4 regions of the Paeniglutamicibacter sulfureus genome follow, and region 3 is predicted to be linked to each of the others. Evidence: riboswitches for the same ligand, from Rfam matches in the RefSeq annotation. Region 3 holds a riboswitch; each other region holds the start of a gene.
The links. Region 3 has a riboswitch for thiamine pyrophosphate ahead of thiC (phosphomethylpyrimidine synthase ThiC). Riboswitches for the same ligand answer to the same signal wherever they lie in the genome.
Positions count from the first base shown of each region.

Region 1: another riboswitch for thiamine pyrophosphate. It lies ahead of ABD687_RS08410 (ECF transporter S component); the one in region 3 lies ahead of thiC (phosphomethylpyrimidine synthase ThiC).
Region 2: another riboswitch for thiamine pyrophosphate. It lies ahead of thiM (hydroxyethylthiazole kinase); the one in region 3 lies ahead of thiC (phosphomethylpyrimidine synthase ThiC).
Region 4: another riboswitch for thiamine pyrophosphate. It lies ahead of ABD687_RS09215 (3-oxoacyl-ACP reductase); the one in region 3 lies ahead of thiC (phosphomethylpyrimidine synthase ThiC).

Region 1 covers NZ_BAAAWO010000001.1:1,840,427-1,844,412, reverse strand. Annotated here, with positions in the region: gene ABD687_RS08430 (Na+/H+ antiporter subunit E) at 1-21, shown strand, start outside; gene ABD687_RS08425 (MrpF/PhaF family protein) at 18-281, shown strand; gene mnhG (monovalent cation/H(+) antiporter subunit G) at 281-688, shown strand; gene ABD687_RS08415 (DUF4235 domain-containing protein) at 787-1,047, opposite strand; TPP riboswitch at 1,119-1,240, shown strand; gene ABD687_RS08410 (ECF transporter S component) at 1,295-1,918, shown strand; gene ABD687_RS08405 (ATP-binding cassette domain-containing protein) at 1,934-3,986, shown strand, end outside.
Region 2 covers NZ_BAAAWO010000001.1:3,119,436-3,123,421, forward strand. Annotated here, with positions in the region: gene thiD (bifunctional hydroxymethylpyrimidine kinase/phosphomethylpyrimidine kinase) at 1-439, opposite strand, end outside; gene thiE (thiamine phosphate synthase) at 436-1,095, opposite strand; gene thiM (hydroxyethylthiazole kinase) at 1,092-1,910, opposite strand; TPP riboswitch at 1,902-2,002, opposite strand; gene ABD687_RS14265 (aldehyde dehydrogenase family protein) at 2,130-3,593, shown strand; gene pgm (phosphoglucomutase (alpha-D-glucose-1,6-bisphosphate-dependent)) at 3,780-3,986, opposite strand, start outside.
Region 3 covers NZ_BAAAWO010000001.1:829,788-833,773, forward strand. Annotated here, with positions in the region: gene lepB (signal peptidase I) at 6-695, opposite strand; gene rplS (50S ribosomal protein L19) at 756-1,115, opposite strand; TPP riboswitch at 1,642-1,749, shown strand; gene thiC (phosphomethylpyrimidine synthase ThiC) at 1,762-3,546, shown strand; gene ABD687_RS03805 (ankyrin repeat domain-containing protein) at 3,714-3,986, shown strand, end outside.
Region 4 covers NZ_BAAAWO010000001.1:2,017,924-2,021,909, forward strand. Annotated here, with positions in the region: gene ABD687_RS09210 (Tex family protein) at 1-2,050, opposite strand, end outside; TPP riboswitch at 2,184-2,277, shown strand; gene ABD687_RS09215 (3-oxoacyl-ACP reductase) at 2,357-3,121, shown strand; gene ABD687_RS09220 (LLM class flavin-dependent oxidoreductase) at 3,139-3,986, shown strand, end outside.

The sequences.
Region 1 (3,986 bases), 1.0 Mb from region 3:
CAAGACGGAGCAACCTCATGATCATCGTCCTGTGGATCTGCGGCATCACGCTCTCGATTGCCGCCTGCCTGGCCATCGTCAGGCTGGCAATGGGCCCGTCCATCCTGGAACGCGTCATTGCCACCGATGTCCTGTTGCTGATCATCTCCGCGGCACTCTGCGTGGAAATGACAGTCAACCGGCACACCAACAACCTGGTCTTCGTGCTGCTGGCGTGCCTGGTCGGATTCGTGGGTTCGGTCACCGTTTCCCGCTTCGTCACGGATCGGAGAAACGCCTGATGCTTGACACCATCATCGACATCATTGCCGGGACGTTCATGATCGTCGGCTGCCTGATGTCCCTGGCCGCCGGAATCGGCATGCTGCGCTTCCCGGACCTGCTTTCGCGCCTGCACGCGGCAACCAAGCCGCAGGTGCTGGGTTTGTTCCTGCTGCTGGCTGCGCTCGGGCTGGAATTGCGTTCCTGGGCGGTGCTGCCGGTGCTGGTCCTGGCCTGGTTGCTGCAGTTGCTCACCGCGCCGGTCTCCGCGCACATGGTGGGACGCGCCGGATACCGGACGCGGCACCTCAAGCGCGAGACACTCGTGGCCGACGAACTGGCCGCCGTCGTCGAAGCCGCGGCCCAGCGCGAGGAACAAGAACACGGCAAGGGCCAGCCCCGGGACCGCACCGACTTCATCGACTAACTCCCGCGGCGCCAAACCCTGCCCGCGAGGCGCGGAGGATCGCCGGAAACGCTTAGGGGCCTACGGGATATCCGTGGGCCCCTGAAGCGTTTGTGGTGTCAGGCCTTCTTGGCGAACCGGGCAAGGGCCCGTTGGGTGCCGCGGTCGGTGAACACCTGGATCAGGGCCGCAGTCGTGGCCGACAGGACGGCGAAGCCAATGATCTGGCGCAGGCTGGCCTCGGCCTGCGCTTCCGCGTTGCCATGCTTCGGCGGCTTCCGGCCGGTGAAACCGGTCCAGGCCTTGTCGACGATTTTTCCACCCAGGAAACCGGCGGCGATCGAGATAGCTGGGCCGATGAGTTTCATCAAGCTGTTCAAGGGGACTCCCAAATGTTGCGGGCAACGGTACCTGCCCCAGCATAGCGTGAGGTAGCATCATAGGACTGAAACAATCACGACAGGGGAGCGTCGTGCGAAGAAATTCGCACCAAGACGCTGAGAGTGCGGATAGCCGCAGACCCTCGAACCTGCCCCGGCTAGTACCGGCGAAGGAAGTCGAGTTCTCAGGGGTGCGTTCAAAGTAGCGTTTTCCCTCCCCTCCTTGTATCCAAGGAGGATCACCACCATGAGCACCACCAACCAGCCCGCCGGGCACAAGCCGGCAACCTCGTCCTGGCGTGTCGTTGACATCGTCATCGCGGCCGTCATCGCCGTGTCCTCGGGCGTCATCTTCTGGGCCTGGAACAGCACCCACCACCTGCTTGACTTCCTGTTCCTGGCCTTCCCGCCCTCCGCCTCCCTGGTCTCGGGCATGTGGCTCTTCCCTGCGGTGCTCGGCGCGCTGATCATCCGCAAGCCCGGTGCCGCACTCTTCTGCGAAATCGTCGCCGCCATGGTCTCGGCACTCATGGGCTCCGAATTCGGGCTGACCGTCCTGGCCTCCGGCCTGATCCAGGGCCTTGGCGCTGAACTGGTGTTCGCCGCGTTCCGCTACCGCAAGTTCAACCTTCCCGTGGCACTGCTGGCCGGAGGCGCGGCAGGGCTCTTCGGCAGCGTCAACGACACCTTTATCTTCCGCTGGTTCCCTGAATACACCACCGGCATGCTCTTCTCCTACATCGCGTTCATGACCATCTCGGGCATCGTCATTGCCGGGCTGCTGTCCTTCCTGGCCACCCGCGCCCTGGCCAAGACCGGTGCCCTGGGCGCCCTGGCCAGCCGCAAGGCGGCCGCCGAAGCCATCCTCTAGGACGCGGCAGCCATCATGACATCACCTTCGATGCTGGACCGTGAAGCCGGCGCCCCGGACACCGGCCGCCGGGTGGCCACGGCCGTCTCGGTCAGCGCCCGCAACTGGGGTTGGCGGCATGCCGACCGCGCCCAGCCGGCGCTCCGCGGCCTTGACCTGGATATCCGCGCCGGGGAACGCGTGCTCCTGGCCGGTCCTTCGGGCGCCGGCAAATCCACGCTGCTCTATGCCCTGGCGGGGGTCCTGCACGAGGACGACGAGGCCTATTCCTCCGGCGAACTGCTGCTGGACGGAATCCCCTCGGCCCAGGGCCGCGGTCTGGTCGGGCTCATGCAACAGGATCCCGAAACCCAGGTCGTCCAGGCCCGGGTCGGGGACGACACTGCTTTCGGTGCCGAAAACCTGTCGGTGCCGCCGGAAGAGATCGCCCAACGCATCATCGATGCCCTCGATGCCGTGGGCCTCGATGTCCCGCTGGACCACCCCACCGCCGCACTTTCCGGCGGACAAAAACAGCGCCTGGCCCTCGCCGGGATCCTTGCCATGGGCCCGGGGCTGGTCCTTCTGGACGAGCCGACGGCGAACCTCGACCCCGACGGCGTGCTGGAGGTCCGCGACGCGGTGCTGGCGGCGCTGGATGCCACCGGGGCGACCCTGCTGATCGTCGAACACCGCCTGGAGGCCTGGGCTCCGCACATGGACCGGGTCATCGTGTTGGAACCGGGCGGCGGCATCGCCCACGACGGAACCCCCGACGAGCTCTTCGGGCCCGGGAAGGTGCGCGAGGAACTGATCTCCGCCGGGGTCTGGGTCCCCGGATACACCCCGTCGATCCACGTGCGGCCCGCCGCAACGGATGGCGGCGCACTGCTGCTCGAGGCCAAGGAGCTGGCGGTCACCCGGAAGCGCGGCGGATCAATCGCTGCCGGGGGACTTGACCTGCGCGTCGCGGCCGGCGAGGCCTGGTGCGTGCGCGGGGCCAACGGCTCGGGCAAGTCGACCTTCGCCCTGACGCTCGGGGGCTTGCTGCCACAGGCCTCCGGCACCGTGCTGGCCACCGGGGAGCTGGCTGCCGGCTCCGAGGCCCGCCCCTACCACTGGCGCGCCACCGAACTGGTGGGACGCATCGGTTCGGTGTTCCAGGAACCGGAGCACCAATTCGTCACCAACACGGTCCGCGAGGAATTGGCCTTCGGGCCTGCCCACGCGGTCAAGCCCGGCACCCGGGAACCGCTGTTCACGGACGGGGAGATCGAGGCACGGGTCGAAACGCTGCTGTCGCGGCTGCGGCTGGGACATCTTGCCGAGGCGAACCCCTTCACGCTTTCGGGCGGTGAGAAGCGACGTCTCTCGGTGGCCACGGTCCTGGCTTCGGGCCCGCGGATCCTGATCCTTGACGAGCCGACCTTCGGCCAGGACGCCAACACCTGGCGGGAGCTGGCGTTGTTGCTGCGCGAGGAACTGGAGCGCGGCACGGCAATCATCGCCGTGACCCACGACGTGGATTTCGCCCGTGCCCTCGGTGCCGGCGAATTTGTCCTCGAGAGCCCGGGGACCGCGCATGGCGAACCCGGCGTCGCGGTCCGGCCCGGGTTGCTGGAGGCCGATGCGCGCGGCGGGGCCAGCTTCCTGGGCAGGGCCAACCCCCTGGCCAAGCTCGCCGCGGTGGCGCTGGCAACGATCCCGCTGGTGGCCTCCATGGACTGGGTCAGCAGCGCCCTGGTGGTGATGGCGACCTTCCTGGCCTTGCCGCTGGCGGGGCTGTCGATCCCGCGCTTCCTGGCTCGCGGCTGGCCGCTGCTGCTCGCGGCGCTCTTCGGGGCCTGGGGCACCGCACTGGTGGGCAACGATTCCGGCGCGGTTCTTCTTGACCTGGGCATCTTCGACATCACCGAGGGTTCGCTGGCTGCCGGCGCCGCCACGGGCCTGAGGGCCTTCGCGATTGCCATCCCGGCGGTGCTGGTGCTGTTCACCACCGACCCCACGGACCTGGCCAACGCGCTGGCGCAGAAGGCGCGGCTTCCGCACCGCTTCGTGCTCGGGGCGCTGGCGGGCATGCGCCTGCTGG
Region 2 (3,986 bases), 2.3 Mb from region 3:
GGGTGATCACGTCGACGTGGGCAAAGAGGCGCCGCAGCGCGTTGGTTGCCTCTGCATCCAGCAGCGAATCCCCGCTGGTGGCGACCATGACCGGGTCCAGCACCACCGCCGGGGCATCGGAGCCCGCGGCGGTCCGGATCCCGGCCAGCCAGCCGCCGAGCTCGTCGATGACCGCCGCGTTGGCGAGCATCCCGATCTTGATCGCGTCGATGGCGATGTCCTCGGAAACCGCGCGCAGCTGCGCCAACAGGAAGCCGGCCGGCGGCACGTGCACGGCACTGACGCCGCGGGTGTTCTGCGCGGTCAGCGCGCTGATGGCGGCCATGCCGTAGCCGCCGGCGGCGGCGATGGATTTCAGGTCTGCCTGGATCCCGGCGCCGCCGGAGGGGTCGGAGCCGGCGATGGACAGGATGTTCTTCACGGTGTTCGGGGTGCTCATGGCTTGCTGCCCTCCCAGAGGGTGCGTAGGTTCCTGGATGCTTCGCGCGGGTCATCGGCGGCGCAAATGGCGCGGACCACCGCCACGCCGGCGGCCCCGGCGCGGGCCAGCGGGGCAACATCCGCGGCGTCGATGCCGCCGATGGCGATGACCGGGAGGTCGCTGAGTCCAACGGCGCGGGCCAGGCCCGCGTGGCCCAGCGGCTCGGGGTGGTCCTTCTTGGTGGGGGTGGCGTGCACGGCGCCGACCCCCAGGTAATCGATGGTGCCCGGGGCAAACGCGTTGAGTTGGTTCGCGGTGCGGATCTCGCCATCGCCGGCCGCGGAGAGTCCCAGCACGGAGCCGGGGCCGATGAGTTCGCGCACCAGGTTTGCCGGCAGGTCGGATTGGCCGATGTGAACGCCCTGCACGTCAGCGCCGGAGGTGCGGGCGGCCAGGAACACGTCGACGCGGTCGTTGACCAGCAGTGCCGCGCGCCCGGCGGTGTGGTGGGCGCATTCCATGACGAGGTCCACGAATTCTCCGGCCGGCATGTCCTTGCAGCGCAGCTGCACCGTCGTGATGCCTCCGTCGACCGCGGCCTTCACAATGTCGACCAGCGGACGTCCGGCGGTGGAGGCCGAGTCCGCGACCAGGTACACGCCGTAGCCGCTCATGAGAGCACCGCCGCGGCGCGCAGCTCGGCGGGGGAGATGGCTGCCAGCGCGTCCAGGAAGAGCGGGGCGAAGGTGCCGGGTCCCGCCGCGTGCTCTGCGGCGCGTTCGGCGGCGGCGGAGTAGAAGGCGTGCGCGGCCACCGTGGCCACCAGCGGGTCGGGGCCGGTGGACAGGAAGGCGGCGCAGACCGCGCCCAGCGCGCACCCGCCGCCGGTGATGCGGGTCAGCAGCGCGCTGCCGCCGTGCACGTACACGATGCGCACCCCGTCGGTGACCAGGTCAGCCTCCCCGGAGACAGCCACGACAGCTCCGCTGCTCCTGGCCAGCTCCCTGGCGGCGTCGGCCGCGGCGGCAACCGAATCGGTGGACTCGACCCCGCGCCCGCCCCCCGAGACGCCGGCCAGCGCCAGGATCTCCGAGGCGTTCCCGCGGATCACGCTCGGTCCGGCGGCGGCAAGTTCGCGGGCGAGCGCGGTGCGCACGCGCAGCGACCCGATCGCCACGGGGTCCAGCACCCAGGGCGTCGAGGCGGCGCCGGCGCCGGTAACGGCCTCGCGCATGGCGGCCGCCTGCTCGGTGTTCGGGGTGCCCAGGTTCACCAGCAGGGATGCCGCCACCGCGGCAAAGTCGCCGGCCTCCCCGGGGACGTCCACCATGGCCGGGGACCCGCCGACGGCCAGCAGCACGTTGGCGGTGAAGTTGGTGACCACGGTGTTGGTCAGGCACTGGACCAGGGGCGAGGAGGCGCGCAGCGCGCCCAGGGCATCGGCGAGCTCGCCGGGTGTTACAAATCTTGAAGGCGCCATGGATTCCATGAGCAACATCCCTCCGCTAGTACGAACTAGATCAGGTTCTACGGGTTTCATCTCAGCCGGTCGCGTGCGCGCCGACACCCCGTGTCACTATGCGTGAGCCTATCCCACCGGGCCCCGGGGCGGGAAAGCCGAGTCCGCGTCCTTCCTGCGCGAGGCGCCTCCCCGCAACCAGGGCGCGGCGGCCTGTTGGAGATGCCGCGCTGGCCGTAGGCTCGGGACATGGGCACATCCGACACTCCACACAAATCAGCTGCGTCTCGCGAGTCGACGGCGCTGAACGAGCTCGAGCTTCCCGAGGTGGTGCCCGAACTCCCGGAAAACATCGTGGAGATCGTCGCCTCCATGCACGACGTGGTCGCCACCCGGCTGGCCCACCCGCGCCGCTTCCGGGCCTCGCAGCTCAAGGCGCTCGAACGGATGCTGGATGCCCACGAGCAGGATTTCACCGATGCGCTGGCCGACGACCTGGGCAAGGGCACCGTCGAGGCGAAGCTGACGGAAATCGACATGGTGCGCGCGGAAATCGACCACGCGCAGCTTCACCTCTCCGAGTGGATGGAGTCCAAGGCGGTGAAGATCCCGTTGGCACTGCATCCGGCGGCAGCCAAGATCGAGCCGCAACCCCTGGGCGTGGTGCTGGTGATCGGCGCCTGGAATTATCCGCTGCAGTTGATCCTCGCCCCGCTGGTTGCCTCCATCGCGGCGGGCAACGTCACGGTGCTCAAGCCCTCGGAGCTGGCACCGGCGACCTCCGCGGTGCTGGGCAGGCTGATCCCGAAGTTCCTCGACCACCGGGCCTGCGCCGTCGTCCAAGGCGGCGCATCCACCAGCAAACACTTGCTGGAACAGCACTTTGACCACATCTTTTTCACCGGCGGTGAGCGGGTTGGCAAGATCGTGGCCCGCGCCGCCGCAGAGCACCTGACACCCGTGACACTTGAGCTGGGCGGAAAGTCCCCGGCCCTGGTGATGGACGGATCCTCCGCCACGGTGGCGCGCAGGCTTGCCTTCGGGAAGTTCATGAATTCCGGGCAGACCTGCGTGGCGCCCGACTACGTGCTGGCGGTCGGCGATGCCGCCCGGGACCTGGAAAAACAGCTGGCCAAGGCGATCACCGGGTTCTACGGGAAGAATCCGCTGTCCAGCCGCGACTACGGCCGCATCGTGAACACCGCCCACTTCGACAGGTTGGTTTCCTACCTGGACCACGGCGAGATCCTCATCGGGGGCGGGTACGATGCCGACACCCTGAAGATCGAGCCCACCGTGATGGCCAACGTGGATCCGGACTCGCCGCTGATGCGCGAGGAGATCTTTGGCCCGATACTGCCGATCATCGCGGTGGAAAGCTTCGATGCGGCCGTGCGCTTCATCAACGCACGCCCAAACCCGCTGGTCGCCTACCTCTTCAGCGAGAACCCGCGGCTGCAGTCGGCCTTCGGGGACCAGGTGCGGGCGGGGGCCATCGTGCACAATGCGCCCAATGTGCACCTCTTCGTCCCGGGTCTTCCCTTTGGCGGCGTTGGCGCATCCGGCATGGGTGCATACCACGGGCGGCATGGGTTCGAGCGGCTATCGCAGATGCGCGCGGTGATGGGCAAGACGACAGTAGTGGACACGCTCAAGGCGCTCTACCCGCCGTACACGTGGGCGAAATCCAAGCTCATCGACAGGCTCATGTAAGCATTCCGCAATCCGCATATTCACCTGTGGAAGCCGCTTTTTGGCAGAACGTCCGGAATGCCGCAGTCAGCCATGTAGGCCCGCGGGGCCCTCCCGCCGGGGGCGGCTCGCAGTCCTACATCCGTGCCACGCCGTGGTGCTTTCCGGGTGGCAACGCACCGGGAACACGACGGAACCTGTGGTCCCCTATCCGAGCACCGCGGAGACAATGTCCTTCGCCTCGGCCTGCACCCGGGCCAGGTGCTCGTCGCCCAGGAACGACTCGGCGTAGATCTTGTACTTGTCCTCGGTGCCCGAGGGGCGCGCGGCAAACCAGGCGTTCTGCGTGGTGACCTTCAGCCCGCCGATCTTCGCCCCGTTGCCCGGCGCCTCGGTCAGCCGTGCGGTGATCTC
Region 3 (3,986 bases):
TTCGGTTATTCGGCGAGGGGTAGTCCACCCAATACGGATGAGCCATCGATGGGTCGCTTATTTTCCAGTGGCCACACCACTTCGGCCACCTTGCCAATGACACGATCCGTGTCAATCATGCCGCCACCTGGCGCGCCCATCAGCGCACGCGAATCCTCGGATACCGAGCGATGGTCGCCCATGACCCATAGACGACCCTCGGGTACGTGCACATCGAATTCCACGTCACTCGGTGTGTCCCCGACATGGACATAGTGCTCGTCCACGGGGACACCGTTGATGCTCAGGCGCCCATCCGGGCCGCAGCAGCTGACGGTGTCGCCCCCGACTCCGATGACGCGCTTTACATAGACCGAATCTCCTCCGGCCAGGCGCAGTGCCCAGGCCAGTGAATCCAGGGCAGTGGGACGCTGGTAGGGCAGGAACGAGCCGCGGCCGTCGAAGATGACCACATCTCCGCGTTGGATCTCGGCGTCCTTGTAGGCAAGCCGGTTCACCAGCAAGCCCTCACCCGGGTTCAACGTGGATTCCATGGAAGTGGATCCAATGTAGAAGAAGTCAACGACGGTGGCGCGAACGCCAAGGGTGATCACCGCCGCCGCAGCAAGCGCGCCTACGGCAAAGCGCCAGCCCCTCGAAGGGGACCGGCGCTTTGTCGAAGCGGAAAAACGTTCCGATTCAGTAGTTTGATCCACGATGGATCCCCATCCTGGCCATCCGAAGGATGGCTTGGATAGAGGTTCTCGCTTTTCTGGCTACTTGGCAGACCGGAAGTCGCGCTTTTCGCGGATCTTCGCAGCCTTGCCGTGGCGATCGCGCATGTAGAACAGCTTCGCGCGGCGAACGTCGCCACGGGTTACCAGTTCGACCTTATCCAGAACCGGGGAGTGTACCGGGAAGGTACGCTCTACGCCGACGCCGAAGGAGACCTTGCGAACGGTGAAGGTTTCGCGAACGCCGTCGCCCTGGCGACCAAGGACGAAGCCCTGGAATACCTGGACACGGGAGTTCTTGCCTTCGATGATGTTGACGTGAACCTTGACGGTGTCACCGGCGCGGAAGTCCGGGACATCGCTGCGCAGCGAGGCTGCGTCGACAGAGTCGAGAATACGCATGAATGCATCTCCTAGGCAGACGCCGCAGGTCATCTACCTTAGACACGGACCGTAATTGTCCCTCATGAAGCGCGAAGGCGTCGAGGGAAAGATGTGGCGGTCCGGAGCTTGGTACCGCGATCCGTTTGCGGATCGGCGGTAGGTCGGACTGTTGATTCGTTCCCCCTGCGGCAGGAGCAGAACCCAGTAGACCCAAGAATCCATTTTGCCACACTCCGGGGCAAGCTGCGATGTTCCTTCCTTACAGCCAGGTCCGTCAAAGCTCGATTGGCCTCGGGTCTCCGCCTTGAACGCCGGCACCATGGCCGAATCGTGCCCATCAAATCGGTGCCGCTCATTTAGATTCCACTGGAAATATTGCCGCTGACCGCGCAGAAGGCCGGATAATCCACCTGGGTTGGCCCCGAAGGGGTAATCGCCGGCACTTCGGACCCAGAAGCGCGGAGGCCCGGTAAAGGACCAGGGCCCACCGCGCCGGTGCGCAAGGTCACACTCGATGCCGGATTGAATGTTGTGATAGTTTCACTTACGACCACACGGGTGCCCTTGCAGGGGCTGAGATCGAGCTGAAGCAGCAAGAGACCGTTGAACCTGTCCGGGTAATGCCGGCGAAGGAAGTGAGTACTCCTTGAGCAACACCATTTCAATGCACAGCCCTGTCCAAAACGCCTCGGAAGCAGCCGAAATCCAGTCCCTGAAGTCCCATTCCCTGGCTTATCTCGAGGACGCAGAATCGGGGATCCGGGTCCCGGTCACCGAAATCGCCTTGGAGCCGTCCCCCGGAGGCACGGCCAACGCCCCGCTGCGGGTGTATCGCACCGCCGGTCCCGGCAGTGACCCGGTCGTGGGCTTGCCGCCCTTCCGCGGCGAGTGGATCGCGGATCGTTCGGACACCGAGGCCTATGGCGGTCGGGAGCGGAACCTGCTCGATGACGGCAAGTCTGCATTGCGCCGCGGAGCGGCATCGGCCGAATGGAAGGGAGCACGGCACCAGCCGCGGCGCGCGGAACCCGGAAAACGCGTGACCCAAATGCACTACGCCCGCCGGGGAATCATCACCCCCGAAATGCGCTTTGTGGCGTTGCGCGAGAACTGCGACGTGGAACTGGTGCGCAGCGAGGTCGCTGCGGGCAGGGCCATCATCCCGTCAAACATCAACCACCCCGAGTCCGAGCCAATGATCATCGGCAAGGCGTTCCTGGTGAAGATCAATGCCAATATCGGCAACTCGGCGGTCACCAGCTCCATCGCCGAGGAGGTGGACAAGCTCCAGTGGGCCACCCAGTGGGGTGCCGACACCGTGATGGACCTGTCCACCGGCGATGACATCCACACCACCCGCGAATGGCTGATCCGCAACGCCCCGGTGCCCATCGGCACCGTCCCGATCTACCAGGCACTGGAAAAGGTCAACGGCGAGGCCAACGCACTGACCTGGGAAATCTACCGCGACACCGTGATCGAGCAGTGCGAACAGGGCGTCGACTACATGACCGTCCACGCCGGCGTGCTGTTGCGCTATGTGCCGCTGTCGGCCAACCGCGTGACCGGCATCGTCTCGCGCGGCGGGGCCATCATGGCCGGCTGGTGCCTGGCGCACCACCAGGAGAATTTCCTCTACACCCACTTCGACGAGCTGTGCGAGATCTTCGCGAAGTACGACGTGGCGTTTTCCCTGGGTGACGGTCTGCGCCCGGGGTCCATCGCCGACGCCAACGACGCAGCGCAGTTCGCCGAGCTGGACACCCTGGCCGAACTGACCAAGCGCGCCTGGAAGTACGACGTGCAGGTCATGGTCGAGGGCCCCGGGCACATCCCCTTCCACCTGGTGCGGGAGAACGTGGAGCGCCAGCAGGAGCTGTGCGAGGGCGCTCCGTTCTACACGCTTGGTCCGTTGGTCACCGACATTGCGCCCGGTTATGACCACATCACCAGCGCCATCGGCGCCACGGAGATAGCCCGCTACGGCACCGCGATGCTCTGCTATGTCACGCCCAAGGAACACTTGGGGCTGCCCAACAAGGACGACGTGAAGACCGGCGTGATCACCTACAAGATCGCAGCCCACGCCGCGGATCTGGCCAAGGGGCACCCGGGTGCATCCGTACGCGACGACGCGCTGAGCAAGGCGCGCTTCGAGTTCCGCTGGCGCGACCAGTTCGCCCTGTCGCTGGACCCGGTCACGGCCGAGTCGTTCCACGACGAGACGCTGCCTGCAGAACCGGCCAAGACCGCGCACTTCTGTTCCATGTGCGGGCCGAAGTTCTGCTCCATGCGCATCAGCCAGGACATCCGGGACGAATACGGTTCGGCCGATTCGCAGGCCGCCATCGCAGAAATGGTCAGCGGGATGCGCGAAAAAAGCCAGGAATTCCTGGCCGCCGGAGGCAAGGTCTATCTGCCCGAGCTCGAGGTACCGAGCAAGGCGTAGCATCCCCGACCCCATGTAGTCCCCCCAACGGGAACCTGCCCGAACGGATGCGTCTTCCCCGGGTTCACCCTGCGTTCAACGCGGGGAAGACGCGTTCATTGTGGCGGGTTGAACTCCGTAATCCCGTGGCCACTCACCTCGGCGTCGTCCCGGACTAGGATGGGTCCATGTCCAACCGACATTCACCTTCCGCATTGATCACAGGGGCGCTGGTTGCCGCCATCCTTGGTTTGGGTGCCTGCAGCATCCCCACGACGGGCGTCCGGGAATCTTCGACGCCACGGGCAAGCACGTCGGATAACGGGACCGTCGACGTGACGGCGCCGGAGGAATCCCTGGTCGCGGCGGCGGTGGCCAATGACGCCGAGCAGGTACGAAGACTGCTCGATGCCGGGGCTTCGGCCAACTACCGCGGCACCGATGGCCGGCCGGTGCTGGTC
Region 4 (3,986 bases), 1.2 Mb from region 3:
TCGCCGAGACATGGACCAGTCCGTCTTGGTGTACTCCCACGTCAACGAATGCACCGAAGGCTGCCACATTGGAAACGGTGCCTTCCAGGATCATGCCGACTTGCAGGTCGCCGATCTTTTCCACGCCTTCCTTGAGGTTCGCGGTCTTGAAGTCCGGGCGCGGGTCACGGGCAGGCCGCACCAGTTCGGCGATGACGTCCTTGACCGTGGGCAGGCCGAATTGCTCGGTGACAAAGTCTGCGGCATTCAGGGTGGCCACCGACTGGTTGCCGGCGTCGGCGGCTGCCAGCAGGGTTTCGGCCAGCCCGTACGCCTCGGGGTGCACGGCGGAGGCATCCAGCGGCTGCTTGCCGCCGGTGATGCGCAGGAATCCGGCACATTGCTCAAAGGCCTTGGCTCCCAGGCGCGGAACCTTCAACAGGGACCGGCGGGTGGTGAAAGGGCCGTTCGCATTGCGGTGTTCGACGATGTTGCGGCTCAGCAGCGAACCGACTCCGGCCACCCGGGCCAGCAGCGCCGGGGATGCGGTGTTCACATCCACGCCGACGGCGTTGACGCAGTCCTCGACCACGGCATCCAGGGAGCGGTCAAGCTTGGCCGGGGTCAAATCGTGCTGATACTGGCCCACGCCGATGGACTTGGGTTCGATCTTCACCAGTTCGGCCAGCGGATCCTGCAGTCGGCGGGCAATGGACACCGCACCGCGGATGGAGACATCCAGGTCCGGCAACTCGGCGCTTGCCAGCGCCGACGCCGAATACACCGATGCCCCGGCCTCGGAGACGATGACCTTGGCAGGCTTGTTGGTCAGCTTGGCGATGACCTCGCCGGCCAGTTTGTCGGTCTCGCGGCTTGCGGTCCCGTTGCCCACGGCAATCAGTTCGGTGCCGTGCTTGGTTGCCAGTGCCACCAGGGTCGCCACGGAGGCATCCCATTTGTTGGCCGGGGCGTGCGGGTAGATGGTGGCAATGTCGACCACTTTGCCGGTGGCGTCGACGACGGCAACCTTCACCCCGGTGCGCAACCCGGGGTCCAGCCCCAGCACCGCCCGGTTTCCGGCAGGGGCGGCCAACAGCACGTCGCGCAGGTTGGCGGCGAAGACCTTGACACTGGCTTCCTCCGCGGCCTCGAAGAGCCGCGTGCGCAGGTCCGCCTCCAACCGTGCCAACAGGCGTCCGCGCCAGGCCAGGCGAACGGTTTGTGCCAGCCACTTGCCGGCCGGCGCATCGGCAGCGGCCTTGATGCCCAGCGAACGGGCGACGGCGGCCTCATATCCGGCCCGCGCCTCGGTGAGCGCCGCCTCGTCGCGCGGGTCGGCCTCGGCCAGCTCCAGGTTCAGCGCACCCTCGCGTTCTCCGCGCAGCAGCGCGAGGATGCGGTGCGAGGGCTGGGTGGCAACGGGCTGCACGAAGTCTTCGTAGTCGGAGAACTTCGAGGCATCCGCGGCAGGGGCGCCGGATGCGATCTTGGACGAGATCTTCCCTCGTGTCCACAGCCGTTCGCGCAATTCGGAGACCAGCACCGCGTCCTGCGAGGCACGTTCGGTGAGAATGGCCCGGGCACCGGCCAGGGCATCGGATGCCGCATTGACCTCGTGCTCGGGGTTTAGGAAGGTGGCTGCCAACGCTTCGGGATCCTGGGCGGGATCGCGGATCAGCGAGTCGGCCAGCGGCTCGAGTCCGGCCTCGCGGGCGATCTGGGCGCGGGTGCGGCGCTTGGACTTGTATGGCAGATACAGGTCCTCCAATTCGGCCTTGGTACCGGCAGCCATGATGGCGGCCCGCAGCTCGTCGGTGAGTTTCCCCTGCTCCTCGATGGCCTTCAGGATCGCTTCCCGGCGGTCCTCCAATTCACGCAGGTAGCGCAGCCGCTCCTCAAGCAGGCGCAGCTGGGTGTCGTCCAGGGTTCCGGTGGCTTCCTTGCGGTATCGGGCAATGAAGGGGACGGTCGATCCGGCATCGAGCAATTCGACGGCGGCCTTCACCTGCCAGTCGGCAACCGAAGCACCCCCGGAAGTTAACTCGGCGGCAATGGTGTGGATTATTCGCATCTGGCTCACCCACACTAGTTTGCCGCATCCGTGGCACTGCCCGCGGACACCGACCGGCGAGGCCTCGTGTGTGTCGCCTCCGTCCTTGCCCTTGATTCGGGGATTGCCCCGTACCGGTGCTACGTTGGCCACAGGACTCGACACGGGGTGCCGCCTGGCGGCTGAGAGATAGACCCGTTGAACCTGATCTCGATAATCCGAGCGAAGGGATGCCGGTCCGGCTTGAACTGCCCTCGTACCCAAATTCCTGGACGACCGTCGGCTGGTTCCATGGCATCCCTTCGCCCAGCAGAAGGGTGCAAGAAAATGCTTATCAAGGACCAAATCGTGTTGATCACCGGGGCAGGACGCGGACTCGGGGCAGACCTGGCCCGGGCCTTTGCGCGCGAGGGCGCACGGCTTGTATTGAACTACCGCTCCAGCGAAACCGCCGCCCGGGAACTGGCAGCCGAGTTCGGGGCCGATCGCGCGATAGCGGTCCAAGCCGATGTCGCGAACGCGGATCAAGTCTCCCAATTGGTGGCCGGGGCGCACGAACATTTTGGTGCTCCCATCACCACTGTCGTCAACAACGCCCTGCCCGATTTTTCGTTCAATGGCGACGCCCGTGCCAAGGCCGATGGAATCGGCTACATGGCTTTCGGGGAGCAGTTCACCGGCATCGTTGGCGGTGCGCTGAACACGATCCAGGCAACCCTGCCCGGCATGAGAACCGCGGGCTTTGGCAACATCGTCAACATCGGGACAAACCTCTTCCAGAACCCCGTGGTCCCCTACCACGACTACACCGCGGCCAAGGCTGCCCTGCTGGCCATGACCCGCACGTTCGCGGCCGACCTCGGCCCGGAAAACATCCGCGTGAACATGATCTCCGGCGGCCTGCTTCGCACCACCGATGCCTCCGCCGCCACCCCGGAAGCGGTCTTCGACCTGATCGCCGGCTCCACGCCACTGCGCAGGGTCACTTCCCCGGCGGAGTTCGCCGACGCCGCACTGCTGTTCGCTTCACCGTGGTCCCGGGCGGTGACCGGGCAGAACCTGGTTGTCGACGGCGGCCTGGTGATGAACTAGGGGTCGGGTAAAGCATCGTGGACGCCACACGCCAATTGCACCTGAACGCCTTCATCTACGGGGCGGGCCACCACACCATGGGATGGCGCCACCCCGAATCCAGCGCCGACCGCCTCGGCGACATTTCCTACTACGAGGAACTTGCCCGGATTGCCGAGCGCGGTTGCCTGGATGCTGTCTTTTTTGCCGACGGGCAGAGCGTGAACCATGAATACGCGGCAGGGATCCCCTGGTTCCTGGAACCGGTGACTGCTCTCAGTGCCATGGCTCGTGCCACCAGCCGCATCGGGTTGGTCACCACGATCTCGGCCAGCTTCTACACGCCCTTCCACGCCGCCAGGCTGTTGGCCTCGCTGGACCACATCAGCGGCGGGCGGGCGGGCATCAACGTGGTGACCTCCATGTTTGACGCCGAGGCCCGCAATCATTCCATGGATTCCCTGCCGGCTCATGCCCAGCGCTACGAGCGCGCCGAAGAGTTTGTTGTCGCGTTGCAGGGGTTGTGGGATTCCTGGTCAGATTCTGCACTGCTGGTTGACCGGGAAGCCGGACGTTACCTTGATCCGGCGCAGGTCCGGCCGATCAACCACCGCGGCAACCATTTCTCGGTTGCCGGCCCGCTGACAGTCCCCCGGTGCCCGCAGGGGCGGCCGGTGCTGTTCCAGGCGGGATCCTCGGAAGCCGGCCGCTCCTTTGCGGCCCGCCATGCCGAAGCCATCTACTCCGTTTCCTGGGACAGGGAATCGGCAGTCGAGTATGCCGCCGACATCCGGCGACTACTGGGTCTTGCCGGACGCTCCAATGATCCGGTTCCCGTGCTTCCCGGGCTGGTCACGTACATCGGTGCCACGCGGGAAGAGGCATG